Linked DNA regions of Salipiger sp. CCB-MM3. The protein of the gene in region 2 interacts with the protein of the main gene of each other region in a pairwise test. Links are inferred from orthologs where the notes say so. Each region holds a gene or a part of one and is shown on either strand. Other genes may lie near its edges. The genes, in order: AYJ57_RS04365, ftsZ and rlmN.

What was found.
Region 1: the proteins of ftsZ (region 2) and AYJ57_RS04365 interact in binary tests that used the Escherichia coli proteins (3 or more experiments, as listed by UniProt). The link is inferred for Salipiger sp. CCB-MM3 from one-to-one orthologs.
Region 3: the proteins of ftsZ (region 2) and rlmN interact in binary tests that used the Escherichia coli proteins (3 or more experiments, as listed by UniProt). The link is inferred for Salipiger sp. CCB-MM3 from one-to-one orthologs.

Annotation. Positions count from the first base shown.
Region 1 is NZ_CP014595.1:894,192-900,480, forward strand. Bases 1,250-4,242 are described here. They hold AYJ57_RS04365 (rod shape-determining protein), read left to right. Parts: upstream 1,250-2,219; coding sequence 2,220-3,266; downstream 3,267-4,242. Other genes in these bases: AYJ57_RS04360 (GcvT family protein), read right to left, coding at 1,250-1,820; mreC (rod shape-determining protein MreC), read left to right, coding at 3,397-4,242. Outside these bases: more of AYJ57_RS04360, read right to left, coding at 1-1,249; more of mreC, read left to right, coding at 4,243-4,353; AYJ57_RS04375 (rod shape-determining protein MreD), read left to right, coding at 4,346-4,888; mrdA (penicillin-binding protein 2), read left to right, coding at 4,885-6,289. UniProt on the Escherichia coli protein: Forms membrane-associated dynamic filaments that are essential for cell shape determination. Acts by regulating cell wall synthesis and cell elongation, and thus cell shape.
Region 2 is NZ_CP014595.1:2,396,680-2,402,940, reverse strand. What follows is about bases 2,217-5,181. They hold ftsZ (cell division protein FtsZ), read right to left. Parts: upstream 4,567-5,181; coding sequence 2,866-4,566; downstream 2,217-2,865. Other genes in these bases: ftsA (cell division protein FtsA), read right to left, coding at 4,984-5,181; lpxC (UDP-3-O-acyl-N-acetylglucosamine deacetylase), read right to left, coding at 2,217-2,598. Outside these bases: DNA repair protein RecN, read right to left, coding at 1-653; AYJ57_RS11625 (outer membrane protein assembly factor BamD), read right to left, coding at 710-1,564; more of lpxC, read right to left, coding at 1,678-2,216; more of ftsA, read right to left, coding at 5,182-6,261. UniProt on the Escherichia coli protein: Essential cell division protein that forms a contractile ring structure (Z ring) at the future cell division site. The regulation of the ring assembly controls the timing and the location of cell division.
Region 3 is NZ_CP014595.1:1,281,712-1,287,813, reverse strand. What follows is about bases 1,892-4,697. They hold rlmN (23S rRNA (adenine(2503)-C(2))-methyltransferase RlmN), read right to left. Parts: upstream 3,990-4,697; coding sequence 2,793-3,989; downstream 1,892-2,792. Other genes in these bases: AYJ57_RS06275 (invasion associated locus B family protein), read right to left, coding at 4,211-4,697; AYJ57_RS06285 (hypothetical protein), read right to left, coding at 2,349-2,690; AYJ57_RS06290 (heavy metal translocating P-type ATPase), read right to left, coding at 1,892-2,165. Outside these bases: more of AYJ57_RS06290, read right to left, coding at 1-1,891; more of AYJ57_RS06275, read right to left, coding at 4,698-4,738; AYJ57_RS06270 (asparaginase), read left to right, coding at 4,906-5,922; phosphoserine phosphatase SerB, read right to left, coding at 6,006-6,102.

The DNA.
Region 1 (6,289 bases), 1.5 Mb from region 2 along the record:
GCGACAGCATAGACCGCCCATTGCGTGGTCACGTCCTGAATGTGGAAATAGCCCTGATCGAAGCCGAAGTCCTCGGCAGCCTTGAGCAGGAAATCCTCATCGTAGGCGTGCAGCGCACCGGCGCTGACGAGATAGTACTCATCCTCGGCCAGACGCACGATGGTGTATTCGGTGCGGGTCGTGCCCTTGACCGACAGCGCGTAGGTCAGGTTGATCCGCCCGACCTTGGGCAGCTTGTTGCAGGTCAGGTGATCGAGGAAGGCGGTGGCGCCGGGGCCCTTGACCACATGCTTGGCAAAGGCGCTGGCGTCGATGATGCCGACACCCTCGCGGATCGCCTTGGCCTCTTCCATGGCGTATTGCCACCAGCCGCCGCGCCGGAAGCTGCGGGCGTCATGGTCGAAATTGTCATCGGCGTCGAGCGGACCATAGTAGTTCGGACGCTCCCAGCCGTTGACGCAGCCGAACTGCGCGCCAAGCGCTTTCTGCCGCTCGTAGGCGGGGGCGGTGCGCAGCGGACGGGCGCGCGGACGCTCTTCGTCGGGGTGGTGCAGGATGTAGACGTGCTCGTAGGCCTCCTCGTTCTTGGCCACGGCGTAGTCGGTCGTCATCCAGTCCTGACCGTACCGCTTGGGATCGAGGCTGCCCATGTCGATCTCGGCCTCGCCCTCGGTCATCAGCTGCGCAAGGTAGTAGCCCGCGCCGCCCGCGGCGGTGATGCCGAACGAGAACCCCTCGGCCAGCCACATGTTGCGCAGGCCGGGTGCCGGGCCGATCAGCGGGTTGCCGTCGGGCGTGTAGCAGATCGGGCCGTTGAAATCGTCCTTCAGGCCCACCGTCTCGGAGGTCGGGATGCGGTGGATCATGCTCATGTACTCTTCCTCGATCCGCTCGAGATCGAGCGGGAAGAGGTCGGCACGGAAGCTGTCGGGCACGCCGTATTTGAAGCAGGCCGGGGCGCCAAGCTCATAGGGGCCGAGGATCCAGCCGCCGCGCTCTTCGCGGACGTACCATTTGGCGTCGGCATCGCGCAGCACCGGGTGCTCGGGGTTGCCCGCCTTGCGGTATTCGACCAGCGCCGGATCGGGCTCGGTGACGATGAACTGGTGCTCGACCGGGATCGCCGGGGTCTTGATGCCCAGCAGCTTGGCGGTGCGCTGCGCGTGGTTGCCGGTGGCGGTGACCACATGCTCGGCCTTGATCACCACGGTCTCGTCGGTGGAGATGAGGTTGCCACCCTTCTCGGCGGTCTTGGTGACGGTCACCTCCCAGTGATCGCCCTTCCACGCGTAGCCGTCGACTTGCCACTTGCGTTCGATCATGACGCCGCGCTGACGCGCGCCCTTGGCCATCGCCATGGTGACGTCGGCGGGGTTAATGTAGCCGTCGGTCGGGTGATAGAGCGCGCCGAGCAGGTCGTCGGTGTTGACCAGCGGCCAGCGCTCCTTGATCTGCGCGGGGGTCATGAACTCATAGGGCACGCCGCAGGTGTCTGCGGTGGTGGCATAAAGCTCGTATTCGTCCATCCGCGCCTGCGTCTGGGCCATGCGCAGGTTGCCGACCACCGAGAAACCGGCGTTCAGCCCGGTCTCTTCCTCGAGCGTCTTGTAGAACTTGATCGAGTAGTCGTGGATATGCGTGGTGGCATAGCTCATGTTAAAATAAGGCAGCAGGCCGGCGGCGTGCCAAGTCGAGCCCGAGGTCAGCTCGTCACGTTCGAGCAGCATCACGTCGGACCAGCCCGCCTTGGCGAGATGGTAGGCAATTGAGGTTCCGACGGCACCGCCGCCAACCACCAGGGCTTTCACGTCTGTCTTCATTTATCCGCATCTCCCGCAGGCATTTGCCGGATCCATAGCGGGCGATGCTGCAGCGCCGAAGGATCGCCCCGACTTTCCATGGTTGGAAAGCGACATGCGAAGCGAAGGGGGCGCTGCCCCCTCGGCGCGGCGCGCCTCACCCCCGGGATATTTTCGCCAAGAGGAAGGGAACTTTCCCGCCATCTCCTTGGTTTGGGGGCTGTTACCGCCTTCGCCGGCAGCCCGGAGCGATGTTTTCAAACCGCCCGATTCCCGGGCAGCGGCCGTGCACACGCGATTTCACGCGCATTTGCGTAAGGGGGGGGCTTTTTTGCTCGCCCGTCCGGCCTTATAAGACCCCGGCCTTCGCTCGCAGGGAGTCGAGGGCCAAAATGCGTATTTCTGGGGCGGGACTACTTAATGTTTGGACTGGACAGACTCATGGGCGCCTTCTCGGCGGACATGGCCATCGACCTCGGCACGGCGAACACGCTGGTCTACGTGAAAGGTCGCGGGATCATTCTGTCCGAGCCGTCGGTTGTGGCCTATCACGTCAAGGACGGCGTCAAGAAGGTGCTGGCCGTTGGCGAGGATGCAAAGCTGATGCTGGGGCGCACCCCCGGCTCGATCGAAGCGATCCGGCCGATGCGCGAAGGCGTCATCGCGGACTTCGACACAGCGGAAGAGATGATCAAGCATTTCATCCGCAAGGTGCACAAGCGCTCGACCTTCTCGAAGCCGAAGATCATCGTCTGCGTGCCGCATGGCGCCACGCCGGTGGAAAAGCGGGCGATCCGCCAGTCGGTGCTGAGCGCCGGCGCGCGCAAGGCCGGGCTGATTGCCGAGCCGATCGCCGCGGCCATCGGTGCGGGCATGCCGATCACCGATCCGACCGGCAATATGGTCGTCGACATCGGCGGCGGCACCACCGAGGTGGCGGTTCTGTCGCTGGGCGACATCGTCTATGCGCGCTCGATCCGCGTCGGCGGCGACCGTATGGACGAGGCCATCGTCAACTATCTGCGCCGTCAGCAGAACCTTCTGGTGGGCGAAGCCACCGCCGAGCGGATCAAGACCTCGATCGGCACCGCGCGCATGCCCGACGACGGGCGTGGCAGCTCGATGCAGATCCGTGGCCGCGACCTGCTGAACGGCGTGCCGAAGGAAACCGAGATCAGCCAGGCCCAAGTGGCCGAGGCGCTGGCCGAGCCGGTGCAGGCGATCTGCGAGGCGGTGATGTCGGCGCTTGAGGCGACCCCGCCGGATCTGGCGGCGGATATCGTCGATCGCGGCGTCATGCTCACCGGCGGCGGCGCGCTGCTGGGCGATCTCGATCTGGCGCTGCGCGAGCAGACCGGTCTTGCCGTCTCCATCGCCGAAGAGAGCCTGAACTGCGTGGCACTCGGCACCGGCAAGGCGCTCGAGTACGAAAAGCAGCTGCAGCACGCGATCGATTACGACAGCTGATCGCTTTGCGGACGGCTGCGACTGCGGCAGAACTGTTGGAGGGCGCGCGGCACGGCTATGCGCCCTCCTCCGCGGCCTGTAGGACACAGGCTCCGAAGGCGGCTCCAAGGCACGCTCCGGCGTGAAGAACATGGCGAAGAACGGCAGCAATGGCGAAGACTATTCCGGCCCGCTGAAGCGCCTGCTTCTGGCGGTGCTGATCCTGTGCCTTGCGGGGCTGTTCATCCTGTGGCGGATCGACAGCCCGCGGGTCGAACGCTTTCGCGCGCAGGTGATCGACACGGTGATGCCGGGCTTCGACTGGGCGATGGCGCCGGTGACCGGCGCAGTGAAGATCCTGCGCGACTTCCAATCCTACCAGCGCATCCACGAGCAAAATCAGGAACTCCGGCGCGAATTGCGCCAGATGACCGCGTGGAAAGAGGCGGCGCTGCAGCTCGAGCAGGAGAACGCCAAGCTGCGCGACCTGAACAATGTGCAGCTTGATCCCCGTCTGACCTATATCACCGGCGTGGTGCTGGCCGACAGCGGCTCGCCGTTCCGGCAGTCGGTGCTGATCAACGTGGGCTCGCGCGATGGCATCGTCGATGGCTGGGCCACGATGGACGGCATCGGGCTTGTCGGGCGCATCTCGGGCGTCGGCAATAACACCGCGCGGGTGATCCTGCTCACCGACGCCACCAGCCGCATCCCGGCGACGATCCAGCCCTCGGGCCAGCGCGCCATGGTGGTGGGCGACAACAGCGCCAACCCGCCGATCGACTTTCTCGAGAACCCCGATCTGGTGAAGCCCGGCGACCGTATCGTCACCTCGGGCGACGGCGAGGTCTTTCCACCGGGCATCCTGATCGGACAGGTGGCGCAGGATCCGGGCGGACGTCTGCGGGTCCGGCTCGCCGCCGACTACGAGCGGCTGGAGTTCCTGCGGGTGCTGCGCGACCATGGCGCACGCCGGGTGAATGCCCCCTCTGGGTTGATCCTGCCCGAGCATCCGCCCGAAAGCCGCGCCCCCGAGGCCGAGACCGATCCCACCGTGCCGCCGCTCAGCGACGTGCAGGAGGACGGGGCGGAGGCCGGAAATGGCTGAAAGCAGCCGCCCGGCCAAGGTCTGGATGATGCGCGCCACCTTTGTCGCACTGGCTTTTGCGCTGATCTTCTACCATCTGCTGCCGCTTGACCTCATGCCCGCGAGCTATGCCGGTCCCGACGTGCTGACCGCCCTGTGCTTTGCCTGGGCGCTGCGCCGGCCTGACTATGTGCCCGCGCTGCTGGTGGCGGCGGTGATGCTGCTGGGCGATCTTCTGTTCCAGCGCCCGCCCGGTCTCTGGGCGCTGCTGGTGCTGATGGCCACGGAGTTTCTCAAGTCCCGCGACCGCCCGCGCCGCGAAACCACCTTCTTGCAAGAGTGGATCGCCGTGGCGGTGGTGCTTGCGGTCATCACGATCCTGTTCCGGCTGGCGCTGGCCCTCTTGATCGTGCCCGAGGGAACGTCTTTCCTAGCGCTCATGCGATACGCCATGACGGTGATCTGCTATCCTTTGATCGTCCTGCTGTCGCAGGGGCTGTTCGGCGTCCGCCGCATGGCGCCGGGCGATTTCGACCACGCGGGGAGGCCGATGTGAAACGCACCCAGAAGGACAGCGCCGACAGCTGGCGCAGGATTTCGCGCCGCGCGCTGCTGCTGGGCGGCGCGCAGCTTGGTTTTGCCGGGATGCTCGGGCTGCGCATGCACCACATGCAGGTCGATCAGGCCGATGAGTTCCGCCTGCTGGCCGAAGAGAACCGGATCAACATCCGCCTGATCCCGCCGAGCCGGGGCCGCATCTTCGACCGCAAAGGCAAGGTCGTCGCCGAGAACACGCCGACCTACCGCATCACCATCGTCCGCGAGGATGCCGGCGACGTCGAGGATGTGATCGCCAAGCTCTCGGCACTGGTCGAACTGGACGAGGACGAGCTTAACCGCGCGCTGGCCGAGATGCGCCGCTCGGCGCCCTTCCTGCCGATCACCATCGCCGACCGCGTGAGCTGGGAAGCAATCAGCCGCGTCGCGGTCAATGCCCCCGCCCTGCCCGGCGTCACGCCCGAAGTCGGCCTTTCGCGTTTCTATCCGCAGCACGGCAACTTCGCCCATGTGGTGGGCTATGTCGGCCCGGTCTCCGAGCGCGATCTTGCCAAATATGAGGACCCCGAGCCGGTGCTGCGCATCCCGCGCTTCCAGATCGGCAAGGTTGGGGTCGAGTCGAAATACGAGGAACAGCTGCGCGGCAAGGCCGGTGCTAAGCGCGTCGAAGTGAACGCCGTGGGCCGCGTCATGCGCGAGCTTGACCGCCGCGAGGGCGACAGCGGCGCAGACATCCAGCTGACCATCGATGCCGATCTGCAGGACTATGTGCAGGCTCGTCTGGGGCATGAATCCGCCTCCTGCGTGGTTATGGACGTGGAAAAGGGCGATCTGCTGGCGATTGCCTCGGCCCCCTCTTACGATCCCAACAAATTCGTGCGCGGCATCTCGGTGGGCGACTATTCGATCCTACGCGAGAACGATCACCGCCCGCTGGCGTCGAAAACCGTGCAGGACGCCTACCCGCCCGGCTCGACCTTCAAGATGGTCACCGCGCTGGCGGCGCTCGAGGCTGGCGTGCTCTCGCCCGACGACACGGTCTGGTGCCCGGGTCACATGGAGGTCGGCTCGCGCCGGTTCCACTGCTGGAAGCGCCGCGGCCACGGCCACCTGAACCTCGAACAGGCGCTGCAGCAAAGCTGCGACGTGTTCTTCTACGACGTGGCTTTGAAGGTTGGCATCGACCGTATCGCCGACGTCGGGCGGCGGCTGGGCCTTGGTGCCTCGCCGGATGTGCCCATGTCGGCGGTCACCTCGGGCATCATGCCCGACAAAGACTGGAAACAGCGTGAGCGCGGCAAGGGCTGGCTGATCGGCGATACGGTCAACGCCTCGATCGGACAGGGCTTCGTGCTGACCTCGCCGCTGCAGCTGGCGATCATGACCGCGCGCATCTCGA
Region 2 (6,261 bases):
TGCATCATGCGGCGGCGGCTGTCGAGCTCGGCCTCTTCGCCGACCTCGGGGGCCAGCTTGTCCAACTCCTCGGTGGCGTGGCGCAGGAAATCCTCCTCGGCGCGCACCGCCTCGAGCGCGGTCTCGGCATCGCTCAGCGCCTTGCGTGCGGTCCGCTGCGCGATCCACGCGGCGCGGGCGGCCCCCAGTTCAGCGCCGATCCCGGCATAGCTGTCGAGAATATCGCGATGACCCGACGGGTTGAGCAGCCCGCGGTCATCATGCTGGCCGTGCAGTTCGACCAGCGTCTCGGACAGGCGCCGCAGCACCTCGCCGCTGGCACGGCGGTCGTTGACCCAGCCGGTCTTGCGTCCGTCGGCGGTGTTCACCCGGCGCAGAATCAACTCGCCCGAGACCGGCAGCCCGGCCTCTTCCAGAACGCCCCGCGCGGCATGGCCTTCGGCCAGCTCGAAAACCGCCGTCACCTCGCCCTGCTGGGCCCCTGCCCGCACAAGTTCGGCCCGCCCGCGCCAGCCCAGCACAAAGCCAAGGCTGTCGAGCAGGATCGACTTGCCCGCACCGGTCTCGCCGGTCAGCACGTTGAGCCCTGGCTGGAAGCTCAGGTCCAGCCGGTCGATGATGAGCAGATCGCGGATTTCAAGCGCTCGGAGCATCCATTCAGACGGGCGCGCCGTCCTCCCTAGGGGCTAGCAGCCCCAAAGCCACAGCCTCAGAGCCACTGCCCTTTGACCATCTGACGATAGACCTGTGCCAGCCAGCTGTCGCCCGCCGCTTCCAGTTCCAGCCCGCGCCCGGTGAGCAGCTTGTAGCTGTCCTCGTACCACGGCGTTCCACGGTAGTTGTAACCAAGGATCGCGCCGGCGCTCTGGGCTTCTTGCGTCAGCCCCAGCGACAGATAGGCCTCGACCAGCCGGTGCAGCGCCTCGGCGGTATGGGTGGTGGTCTGGAAATCCTCGACCACGACACGGAAACGGCTGATCGCGGCGCCATAGTTCTCACGCTTGAGATAGTAGCGCCCGATTTCCATTTCCTTCGCCGCGAGGTGGTCGAAGGCGAGGTCGAACTTGAGGATCGAGGAGCGCGCGTATTCCGTATCGGGATAGCGTTCGATCACCGTGCGCAGCGACTGCAGCGCCTGGAACGTCAGCCCCTGGTCGCGGCCCACTTCCTCGATCTGGTCGTAATAGGAGAGCGCCAGCAGATACTGCGCATAGGCGGCATCTTCGTCGCTGGGATAGAAGTCGATGTAGCGCTGCGCCGAAGAGCGCGAGTTCTCATAGTCCTTGGCCCGGTGATAGGCGTAGGCCTGCATGATCAGGGCGCGCTTGGCCCAGTCCGAATAAGGATAGAGACGCTCGATTTCACCGAAATAATAAGCCGCGCGCTCTGCGTCGCTGCGGTCCATTTCGTATTCGCCACGCTCGAAGATCTGTTCGGCGGTGAAGTTCTCCATCGGGACGCCGCCCGGACCCATTCCGGGCTGTTCCTGGGCCGAACATCCGACCAGGAGAATCGCGGAGAAAGCCGCTCCGATCACCGCATTTCGCGATCTGCCGCCTGCCATGCCCGACTTACCTCACATTCATTGCAGAGCCCGCTTCGGGGCCATGGCACGGTCCTAGCACAGAAAAATCCGGGGCAAAACGCCTTAACGCCGATTTGAGCACGGCGCCGCCGTCAGGCAACCGCGGGGATTTCGTCGCGCTCGACACCGGCGCCGGGCAGCCGCGCGGCCATGCGCGAATCGCAGACCGTCATGCGGAATGCGTCGGGCGTGGCGAAGAGCGCGTGCAGCAGTTTGTTGGTGATCGCGTGACCCGCCTTGAAGCCGGTGTAATGGCCAAGAATCGGCACGCCCGCGGTATAAAGATCGCCAAGCGCGTCCAGCATCTTGTGGCGCACCGCCTCGTCGGCATGGCGCAGGCCACCCGGCGACAGGATCTTGTCGCCATCGACGACGACCGCGTTCTCATAGGTGCCGCCGAGCGCCTTGCCATTGGCCTGCATCGCCTCGACGTCGGACTGACGGCAGAAGGTGCGGCTGTCGCAGAGCTCGCGCACGAAGGAGCCGTTGGCCAGGTTGATCACCTTGTCCTGCGTGCCGATCGCCGCATCGGCGAAGTCGATGTGAAACTCCATCGTGGTGCCCTGCGCCGGGGACAGGCGGGCCCAGCCGGCAGCGGTCTGCACTTCGACGGGGGTCAGGATTTCGATGGCGCGCACAGGGGCGCGCAGTTCGCGCACGCCGCGGGCAAGAATCTCGCGGACGAAAGGCGCGGCGGACCCGTCGAGGATCGGCACTTCGGGGCCGTCGATCTCGATCAGCGCGTTGTGGATGCCGCAGCCAGCCAGCGCCGCCATCACGTGCTCGATGGTCGAGACAGAGACACCGGCGCGGTTTTTGATCAGGGTGCAGAGCGGCGAGATCTCGACCGCGTCATAGCGGGCCGGAACGAGCGCGTCGCCCAGAAGGATGTCGGTGCGTTTGAACCAGATGCCGTGCTCGGCAGAAGCCGGGCGAATGGTCATCCGGACAGGCGCGCCGGAATGAAGGCCCACGCCCTGGAAGCTCACTGCACTGCGGATCGTCGTTTGCACTTTGGTCACCTTTGGTTGGAGCGCCCCTCCCCACTGGCGCGCGCCTTTGTTGCAAACGGAGATACTCACCAGCGCTCACGTTCTCAAATCAAGTATTGCAACGAAGTGAAACATGCGGGTTTCCTAATGCGCGGATGCACGCCCAGCTGTGGATATGTTTCGGCAACCTACTGATTTAAAATCAAAAAACCCTCTCTTACGAGAGGGATTTTCGACGTGCCTTGCCTTAAAATGTCAGCCCGCGCGAGGGGGCGCGGGCTGAATTTATCAGTTTGCCTGGCGCCGCAGGAAGGCCGGGATTTCAATCCGGTCCTGCTCGGGGGCCTCTTCGGGCGCCGGAGCGGGGGCCGGACGCTGCGCCTGCATCGGCGGCTGGCGGCGAGCCTGCGGTTGCGGCTGGGGCGCAGCCGGTGCGGCGGCTTTGGGTGCGCCCTGCTGCGGCTGCTGCTCGTGGCCGTGGCCGGTCATCCGGTTGATCAGCGAGTTGATCCCAAAGCGGGGACGCTCGGGCTCGGCGGCGCGCTGCGGAGCCTGCTGGGGCTGCTGCGGACGCGCCGGAGCGGCGGGCTGGCCCGGACGGTTGTTGCGAGCGGCAGCAGCGTGCAGGCGCTTCATCGTGTCCGCCGAAGGCTGACCGGGCTGCGGTGCGCGCGGCGCGACAAAGCTCTCGGGCGCGGCTTCCAGCGTGCTGGGCTGCGGCTGCGGTTGCGCGGCCTGCGGACGGTAAGCGGGCGGCGGCAGACCGTCATCGGTCTCGACCACATCCTCTTCCTGATAGGTCTGCTGCGCGGCGGGCATCTCACCGAAGAGCGAGGGCTCGTCTTCTTCGTACTGCTGTGCCTGCGGATCGGTCGGAGCGGCCTGTGCCACCATTGCGGCGGGCTGCTGCGCTGCGGGCTGGACCGAAGCCGGTGCCGCCTCTGCTGCCGGGGCCTGCTCTTCGGTGTTGGCCAGCGGCTGCGCGAGGGTGCGGCGCGGCACCGGGATATCGTGCTGCACGGCCGAGGCGTCGATGCCGGTGGCGACGACGGAGACGCGCATACGGCCTTCCATCGTGTCATCCAGCGTCGAGCCGACGATGATGTTGGCGTCTGCGTCCACTTCCTCGCGGATGCGGTTGGCCGCTTCGTCGAGTTCGAACAGGGTGAGGTCGTGGCCACCGGTGATGTTGATGAGCACGCCCTTGGCGCCCTTGAGGCTGATCTCGTCGAGCAGCGGGTTGGCGATTGCCTTCTCGGCCGCCTGGATCGAGCGATCTTCGCCGTCGGCCTCGCCGGTGCCCATCATCGCCTTGCCCATTTCGTCCATCACGGCGCGAACGTCGGCGAAGTCGAGGTTGATCAGGCCCGGACGGACCATCAGGTCGGTCACACCCTTCACGCCCTGATAGAGCACGTCGTCAGCAAGGCTGAACGCCTCGGTGAAGGTGGTCTTCTCGTTGGCGAGGCGGAACAGGTTCTGGTTGGGGATGATGATCAGCGTGTCGACCATCTTCTGCAGCGTTTCGACGCCCTCTTCCGCCTGACGCATGCGCTTTGCGCCTTCGAACTGGAAGGGCTTGGTCACGACGCCGACGGTCAGCACACCCAGTTCACGCGCGGCCTGCGCGATGATCGGTGCTGCGCCGGTGCCGGTGCCGCCGCCCATGCCGGCGGTGATGAAGCACATATGCGCGCCTGCGAGGTGATCGACGATCTGCTCGATACTCTCCTCGGCTGCGGCCGAGCCGACCGAGGGGCGTGCGCCCGCGCCGAGGCCTTCGGTCACTTTCACACCGAGTTGGACCTTGGCGGTCGCCATGCTCTGCTGCAGCGCCTGAGCGTCGGTGTTGGCAACCACGAAGTCCACGCCTTCGAGTTGCTTGGTGATCATGTTGTTGACTGCGTTGCCACCGGCTCCGCCGACGCCGAATACGGTGATCCGGGGCTTCAGCTCTTCCTGACCGGGCATCGAGAGATTGAGTGCCATGTGATGTTCCGCCTGTCGTTTTATGACTTGGTTCGCGCCTGTCCTGCGCCTTGGGGATAATTCTTACCGAGATCCTAGGGCTGGGTCACGTAAAAAACACAGATCTACCACGAAATATGGCTATAGGATTGACTATGCGCGCGAGATTTCGCCCAACGCACCAAATTTTGCAGAAAGCATCAGCAACAACACAACACGTAGAAAAGAGCCACTGCCCCATGGGCCAGTAACGGCGAATCTTTTCCGGTGTCTTGGGAAGCCTGCTCGACGTCCCCTGCCCGCATCTTCCGTGCGGATCATGTCTTCAAATTAGCATCGGCCCGAATTGGCGTCACCGGGAATATTGCGTGAACACCGCAAGAAAACCGCAATCTCGCGAGGGTTTGAGCGGCCCGCGAGCCGCCCTGCCCCGCTCTCTTACCAGTTCTCGCGGAACCACTTCACCGCGCGCATCAGCGAACGGGCCGGGTAACGCTCGACCGGGATCTCGAAGTCCCACCATTCGTCCTGCGGATGCGCAGCAAAGAGGCACATCCCCACCGCCGAGGCAAAGCCCGGTCCGGTGGCGGCCTGCGGCAGGCCGTGCACACGCATCGGGCGGCCCAGCCGGACCTGACTGCCAAGGATGCGGCTCGCCAGCCCATCAAGGCCGGGGATCTGGCTCGCAGCGCCGGTCAGCACGATCTGCTGGCTGGGCAGATGCTCGAAGCCCGCCGCATCGAGACAGGCGCGCACTTCTTCGAGGATCTCCTCGACGCGCGGGCGCATGATGCCGATCAGTTCGGCGCGGCTCACCTGCCGCCGGTCATGGTGCCAATCGCCGGTATCGCCCGAGATCTCGATCATCTCGCGATCATCCATCCCGGTGGCATGCACGCCGCCGTAGAAGGTCTTGATCCGCTCGGCCATGGCCATGGGGATCTGCAGCCCCATGGAGATGTCGCCGGTGACGTGATCGCCGCCCATGGGCACCGCATCGCCGTAGATCATGTGCTTCTTCATGAAGATCGACACGCCAGTGGCGCCGCCCCCCATGTCGATACAGGCCGCACCAAGCTCTTGCTCGTCCTCCACCAGCGCCGCCACGCCCGACACATAGGCCGAGCTGGCGATGCCCGCGAGTTCCAGGTCGCAGCGTTTGACGCAATGCGCGAGGTTCTGGATCGCCTGCGCGTTGACCGTCAGCATGTGCATGTCGCAGGTCAGTTCGCGACCGATCTGCCCGCGCGGATCGCTCAGCCCCGAGCGATGGTCGAGCGCGAAGTTCACCGGCTGCGCGTGCATCACCTCGCGGCCATGCCCAACCTCGGGCACGTCGCAGGCCGAGAGCACCCGCGCCACGTCCTGCTCGGTCACCGTGTTGCCATCAACGCTCACATGCCCGTCGAGACCGTAGCTGCGCGGCTCGGCGCCCGAGAAACAGGCGATCACGTGATCGACCCGGATGCCCGCCATCTTCTGCGCCGCCTGCACCGCGGTGCGGATCGCGCGCTCGGTCTCGTTCATCGCCGCGATCTCGCCGAAGCGCACCCCGCGCGAGCGGGTGGTGGCTGCGCCGATCACCCGGAAGCCGGCCTGCCCCGCCAGCGAGCCGACGCCGCTGTCTTCGCCCTGATCGCTGCCGTCGAACCGCAGCACAAGGCAGGCGATCTTCGAGCTGCCCACGTCCAGAACCGCCACCACGCCGCGCTGCAT
Region 3 (6,102 bases), 1.1 Mb from region 2 along the record:
ATGGCGACATCGGTGCCGGTGCCCATGGCGAGCCCGACCTCGGCCTCGGCCAGCGCCGGGGCGTCGTTGATGCCATCGCCGACGAAGCCCACAACGCCATGCGCGTCGCGCAGCGCCCGCACCGCATCGCGTTTGCCCTCAGGCAGCACCTCGGCCTCCACATGGTCGATGCCCAGCTCGGCGGCGATGGCCTGCGCCGTGGCGCGGGTGTCGCCGGTGATCATCGCGGTCTTCAGCCCCATGTCGTGCAGCTTGGCGATGGCGGCCTTGGCGCCGGGTTTGACCTTGTCGGCCACGGCCAGCGCTCCGGCGATCTGCCCGTCGATGGCGACCAGCACCGGCGTTTGCCCGGCCCCGGCGATCTCGTCATGGACAGCACTCAGCGCGCCAAGGTCAATCCCCTCGCGCGCCATCAGCCGCGCGGCACCGACCAGCACGCGGTGCCCCTCGACGCGCGCACTGAGGCCGTGGCCCGCGATGGCTTCGACCTCCTCGGCCTGTGGTGGCAGGGTGCCCTCGGCGGCCCGCTCCAGCGCCCGCGCGATCGGGTGCTCCGAGCTTTGTTCGGCGCTGGCAGCAAGGCGCAACACGTCGCCCTCGTCAAAGCCCGGCGCGGCGGTTGTGCGCACCAGTTCGGGTCGCCCCTCGGTCAGCGTGCCGGTCTTGTCGAAGGCGACGATGCCCACGCTTTCCAGCCGCTGCAGCGCGTCACCCTTGCGGAAAAGCACACCCAGTTCAGCGGCGCGCCCGGTGCCGACCATGATTGAGGTCGGCGTGGCGAGCCCCATGGCGCAGGGGCAGGCGACGATCAGCACCGAGACCCCGGCGACCAGCGCGTAGGTCAGGGCAGGGGAGGGGCCGAAGATCAGCCACGCAAGGAAGGTGAGCGCGGCGGCGGCCATGACAGCTGGCACGAACCAGATCACCACCTTGTCGGCGACCGCTTGGATCGGCAGCTTGGCGCCCTGCGCCTCTTCGACCATGGCGATGATCCGCGCCAGCATAGTGTCGGCACCCACCGCGGTGGCCCGGAAGCTGAGCGCGCCCGCGCCGTTGACCGTGCCGCCAACCACCGTGGCACCGTCCGATTTCTCCACCGGCACCGGCTCGCCGGTAATCATGCTCTCATCGACATAAGAGCGCCCGGTCAGCACCTCGCCATCAACGGCAATGCGCTCGCCCGGACGGACGTGCAGCACATCGCCCTGCACCACCTCGGCGATGGGCAGTTCGGTGATCTCGTTCTCCCGCTCGACACGGGCGGTCGAGGGTTTCAGCCCGACCAGCCGCTTGATCGCCGCCCCGGTGAGGCCCTTGGCGCGCGCCTCGAGGAAGCGGCCCAGCAGGATCAGCGTGACGATCACGCCCGCCGCCTCGAAATAGACCGCCCGCGTGCCCTCGGGCAGAAGCCCGGGCAGGGAGAGCGCGACGGTGGAGTAGAGCCAAGCCGCCAATGTGCCGAGCGCCACCAGAGAATTCATGTCCGGCGCGCCCTTGAGCAGCAGCGGCAGGCCGATCTGGTAGAACCGCCGGCCCGGCCAGACCAGCACCGCGGTGACCAGAACGAATTGGATCAGCCAGGAGGTGGTCATGCCGATCGTTCCGGCGATCAGATCGTGAAAGCCGGGGATGAAATGGCCGCCCATCTCCAGAATGAACACCGGCGCGGTCAGCACGGCGGCAACGATCAGATCGCGTTTCAGTGCCGTTTGCTCGGCACTCTTGCGGGCTTCCTGCTCGGCGCTGTCGTCGCTGGCGAGGCTGGCCTTATAGCCCGCGCCTTCGACCGCGTGGATTAGCGCCGGGGCCTCGGCGGAGCCGTTCAGCAGCTTCACCTCGGCGGTCTCGCTGGCGAGGTTCACAGTCGCCGAGAGCACGCCGGGCACATCGGCCAGCGCCCGCTCGACGCGGCCCGCGCAGGAGGCGCAGCTCATGCCCTCGATGCCGAGGCGCATGGTCGACTCGCCGGCAGGGTAGCCCGCCTTGTCCAGCGCCGCGCGCAGCGCGGGCACCCCGGCGCTGCCTTCCACATGCGCCATCTTGGTTGCGAGGTTCACCGAGGCGTCGGTGACGCCCTCGACCCCGGCCAGCGCCTTCTGCGCGCGTCCCGCGCAGCCGCCGCAGGTCATCTTCGTCACTTCGAAGCGCAGGCTTCCGTCGGCCATGATGCGACTCCTTCCAATCTTGGTCGCCTCACAACATAGGGCTTCCAGTCACTGGAAGGTCAAGGGCGCGCTTTCACTTGGCACGCTTCCGTGATGGGGATCAGTTCAGGCGGCAATCGAGGCGCGCGCGGCATTCCTCGCAGAGCAGCGGCAGGCCAAGACGCTCGGCGGCGTTGGTCAGCGTCAGAATATGGATGGGGTGACCAGCATGGTGGCTTCGGCCAGCGCCAGATCGCGGTCTTGCTCCGTGGCGGTCAGCACGAAGCGGGCAATGGCGCGCTCATCGTCGGAGAGGCCCGTCGCGTCCGGGGCGAGGATGAGCGGGGCATGCCATCCGTGCGTGGTGAGCAAATTCGCGAAATCACCCAAGGCGCGCAGGCAGACGCGGGCGCGCGTGAAGCCGAGCGCGTCGCGCAATTCGAGCTGCGCGGTGGCTTCGTCATTCTCGCGCCACAGCCTCAGCAGCCGCACCACCCGCGCTTCCGCGGGGCGCAATGCCACCCGGTCGAACCGTTCATGTCGCATGGAACCTCTCCCAGCCAGTCGCCCGATGGGGCCGTCGATCCGGGCTGTCCCGGAGACGGGACTGGCTGGGTGAGGCAATCCTGATTAATTAAATCAGGTAAGTCAAGCCGCGCCGCCGATGCCGCTTTCGGCCTCGATCTGCTTGCGCGATTTGCGGGCGCGCTCGGTGGCCGACTTCAGCTGACCGCAGGCGGCCATGATGTCCTCGCCGCGCGGGGTGCGGATCGGCGAGGCGTAGCCAGCCTTGTAGATGATGTCGGCGAACCGCTCGATCCGCTCCCAGTCCGAGCGCTGGTAGGGCGCGCCGGGCCATTCGTTGAACGGGATGAGATTGATCTTGGCCGGGATGCCCGAGATCAGCTTCACCAGACGGCGCGCGTCGGCATCGGTGTCGTTCACATCCTTGAGCATCACATATTCGAAGGTGATGCGCTCTGAGTTCGACAGCCGCGGATATTCACGCAGCGCGTTCAGCAGTTCTTCGATGTTCCAGCGCTTGTTGATCGGCACCAGCTTGTTGCGCACCTCGTCGGTGGTGGCGTGGAAGCTGACCGCCATCAGGCAGCCGATCTCTTCGGCGCATTTGGCGATCTCCGGCACGACGCCCGAGGTGGAAAGGGTGATACGGCGGCGCGACAGGGCGATGCCCTCGCCGTCCATTGCGATCTTCATCGCGTCGCGCACGTTGTCGAAGTTGTAGAGCGGCTCACCCATGCCCATCAGCACGATGTTCGACAGCAGGCGCGGCCCGCTCTCGCCGGTGCCGGTGCCCGGCTCGGGCCATTCGCCAAGATCGTCGCGCGCCAGCATGACCTGACCGATGATCTCGCCGGCGGTGAGATTGCGCACCAGCTTTTGCGTGCCGGTGTGGCAGAAAGAGCAGGTGAGGGTGCAGCCCACCTGAGAGGAGATGCAGAGCGTGCCGCGATCTTCCTCGGGAATATAGACCACCTCGACCTCATGCCCGCCCGCGATGCGCACGAGATATTTGCGCGTGCCATCCGCCGAGACCTGCTTCGAGACGATCTCGGGCAGCGAGATCGCGAATTTCTCGTCGAGCAGGGCGCGGTAATCCTTGGAGAGATTGGTCATCGCCGAGAACTCGCGGACCCCCCAGTGATAGACCCACTGCCAAATCTGGCCGACCCGCATCTTCGCCTGTTTCTCCGGCGTGCCAGCCTCGATCAAGGCGGCGCGCAGGGCGTCACGGGTGAGCCCGATCAGGTTCACCTTGCCCTCTTCGGGCTGCTTGCGGGGGATCGTCACCACGTCCTGGGTGATCGGCGCGCTGGCGGTCATCTCGTCATCCTCGGAAAAAGAAGGCCTCTCCATACAGGATTCGCCTGCAAAAAGTCAAAGGGAACGCGCAGGCGCGTTCCCTCGGTGAAGCTCATCTGTGGATGGCTCCTGAAATTTCAACCGGCGTGTGCGTGGCGGCGCCGGAATTTGAGTATTTTCGGAAAGATGAAAGCGCCTCGGGGTGCCTTTCATCTTTCTCCAAATACTTCCACGCTACCGGCTTAGTTGGTGCACCGCTTCTCCGCATCCTCGACCGCGGCGGTGAAGCCCAGCAGCGAGAAGGTGTCCTTGGTCTGCGTGCCACGGCTCGAGCGCGCGGTCAGCGTGGCATCGGCGCCGCGCTTCATCGCCGCGATGATCTTGGCATCGTCCTGCGGCGTGGCCGGCCACGCCCATTCGCCCTCTGTGTAGAGCTCGAAGGTCTCGCCCGAGACATTCGCCTCGACGGTCGAGCCGCCCGCGAACGGGTACCCGCCGGTGAAGGCGACCTGGCCCATCACATTGGCCTCGGGGCGGTAGAAGACCATCAGAAGGATATCACCGCGCTTCACCGAGACGACGCGGCCGTCCTTGGTGTTGACGCTTTCCTTATAGGTGGTCACCGCCCAGCATTCGCGCGGGCTGTTGCCTTCGAACACCGACCAGTCGGTGATCGCATTCACCCGGTTGGTGCTTTCTTCCTGCGCGAGACCCGCCGTTGCGGTCAGCGCCATCGCTGCGCCCAGAACCCCACCGAGAATTGACTTCATACCTGCAGCCTCCAGCCGTGCTTGCCTCTAGATGTGTGGCGCGCCTCCAACCTGTTCCGGTCCCTTGACCGGCGCGACCATTCGTGCTCGACGGCGGGACAATAGACCGAAACACGCGGGGCGAGAAAGCCCCGATGGCAGATTATCGCTCGTTTGTGAGGACCCCCATGCGTCAAGAGCCCATCACCGCCGCCGTACCTCTGGTGGAGGTCCGTCGCGGGCCGCTCGCGGAAAGCCTGCATATGGGCCACGCGGTGATCTGTGACGCCTCCGGCGGCATCGTACACGCTTGGGGCGATCCGGATGCGGTGGTCTATCCGCGCTCCTCGTCGAAAATGATTCAGGCGCTGCCGCTGGTCGCCTCGGGGGCCGCCGAGGCATGGCATCTGACCCCGCCACAGCTGGCGCTCGCCTGCGCCTCGCATCAGGGCGCGCCGATCCATGTGGCGGCGGTCGAAGCGTGGCTGGCGGATCTGGAACTGTCGGAGGCGGACCTGCGCTGCGGCGCCCAGCCGAGCCGCGACAAGGCTCTGAAGCTGCAGATGATCCGCGAGGGCGAAAGCCCCTGCCAGTTGCACAACAACTGCTCGGGCAAGCACGCGGGCTTCCTGACGCTCAGCCAGTATCTGGGGGCCGGTCCCGAATATGTGCTGCCAGAGCATCCGGTGCAGGTGGCGGTGCGCGATGCCTTCGAGGAGGTGACCGGCGCGGTAAGCCCCTGTTTCGGCATCGACGGCTGCTCGGCCCCCAACCACGCCACCACGATGGCGGGCATGGCGCGGGCCATGGCGTGGTTCGCCAGCGCGCAGCCGCGCGGCGATACGCTCAGCCGCGCCGGGGCGCAGCTGGTGGAGGCGATGTATGCCTATCCCGATCTGGTGGCGGGGGAAGGCCGCGCCTGCACCTTGCTCATGCGCGCCGCGCTGGAGCCGCTGGCGATCAAGACCGGGGCGGAGGGCTATTTCGTCGCCATCCTGCCGGAGCGCGGTCTGGGCGTTGCGGTCAAGATCATCGACGGCGCCACGCGCGCGGCGGAATGCGTGATGGCCGCGCTGCTGGTGCGGCTTGGCGTGGCGGACCCGGCGCATCCCGACGTGCACCGCTTCCTCAACCCCGAGCTGCGCAATTTCGCAGGCCATCTCACCGGGGAAATCCGGCCGCTGGACACGCTCTTCGCGGCGTGACCGCGGGGTTCTTCTTCTCTTTGAAAATACGCCGGGGGTGAGCCGCGCAGCGGCGAGGGGGCAGCGCCCCCTCCTCCCAGCTCTCAGCCCGCGAACTCTTCGCGGGCGTAGCCCTGCAGGAACAGCAGCGCGGTCAGATCGCCAAGGTTCACCCGCAGCGCGCATTCCGCCTGCACCGAG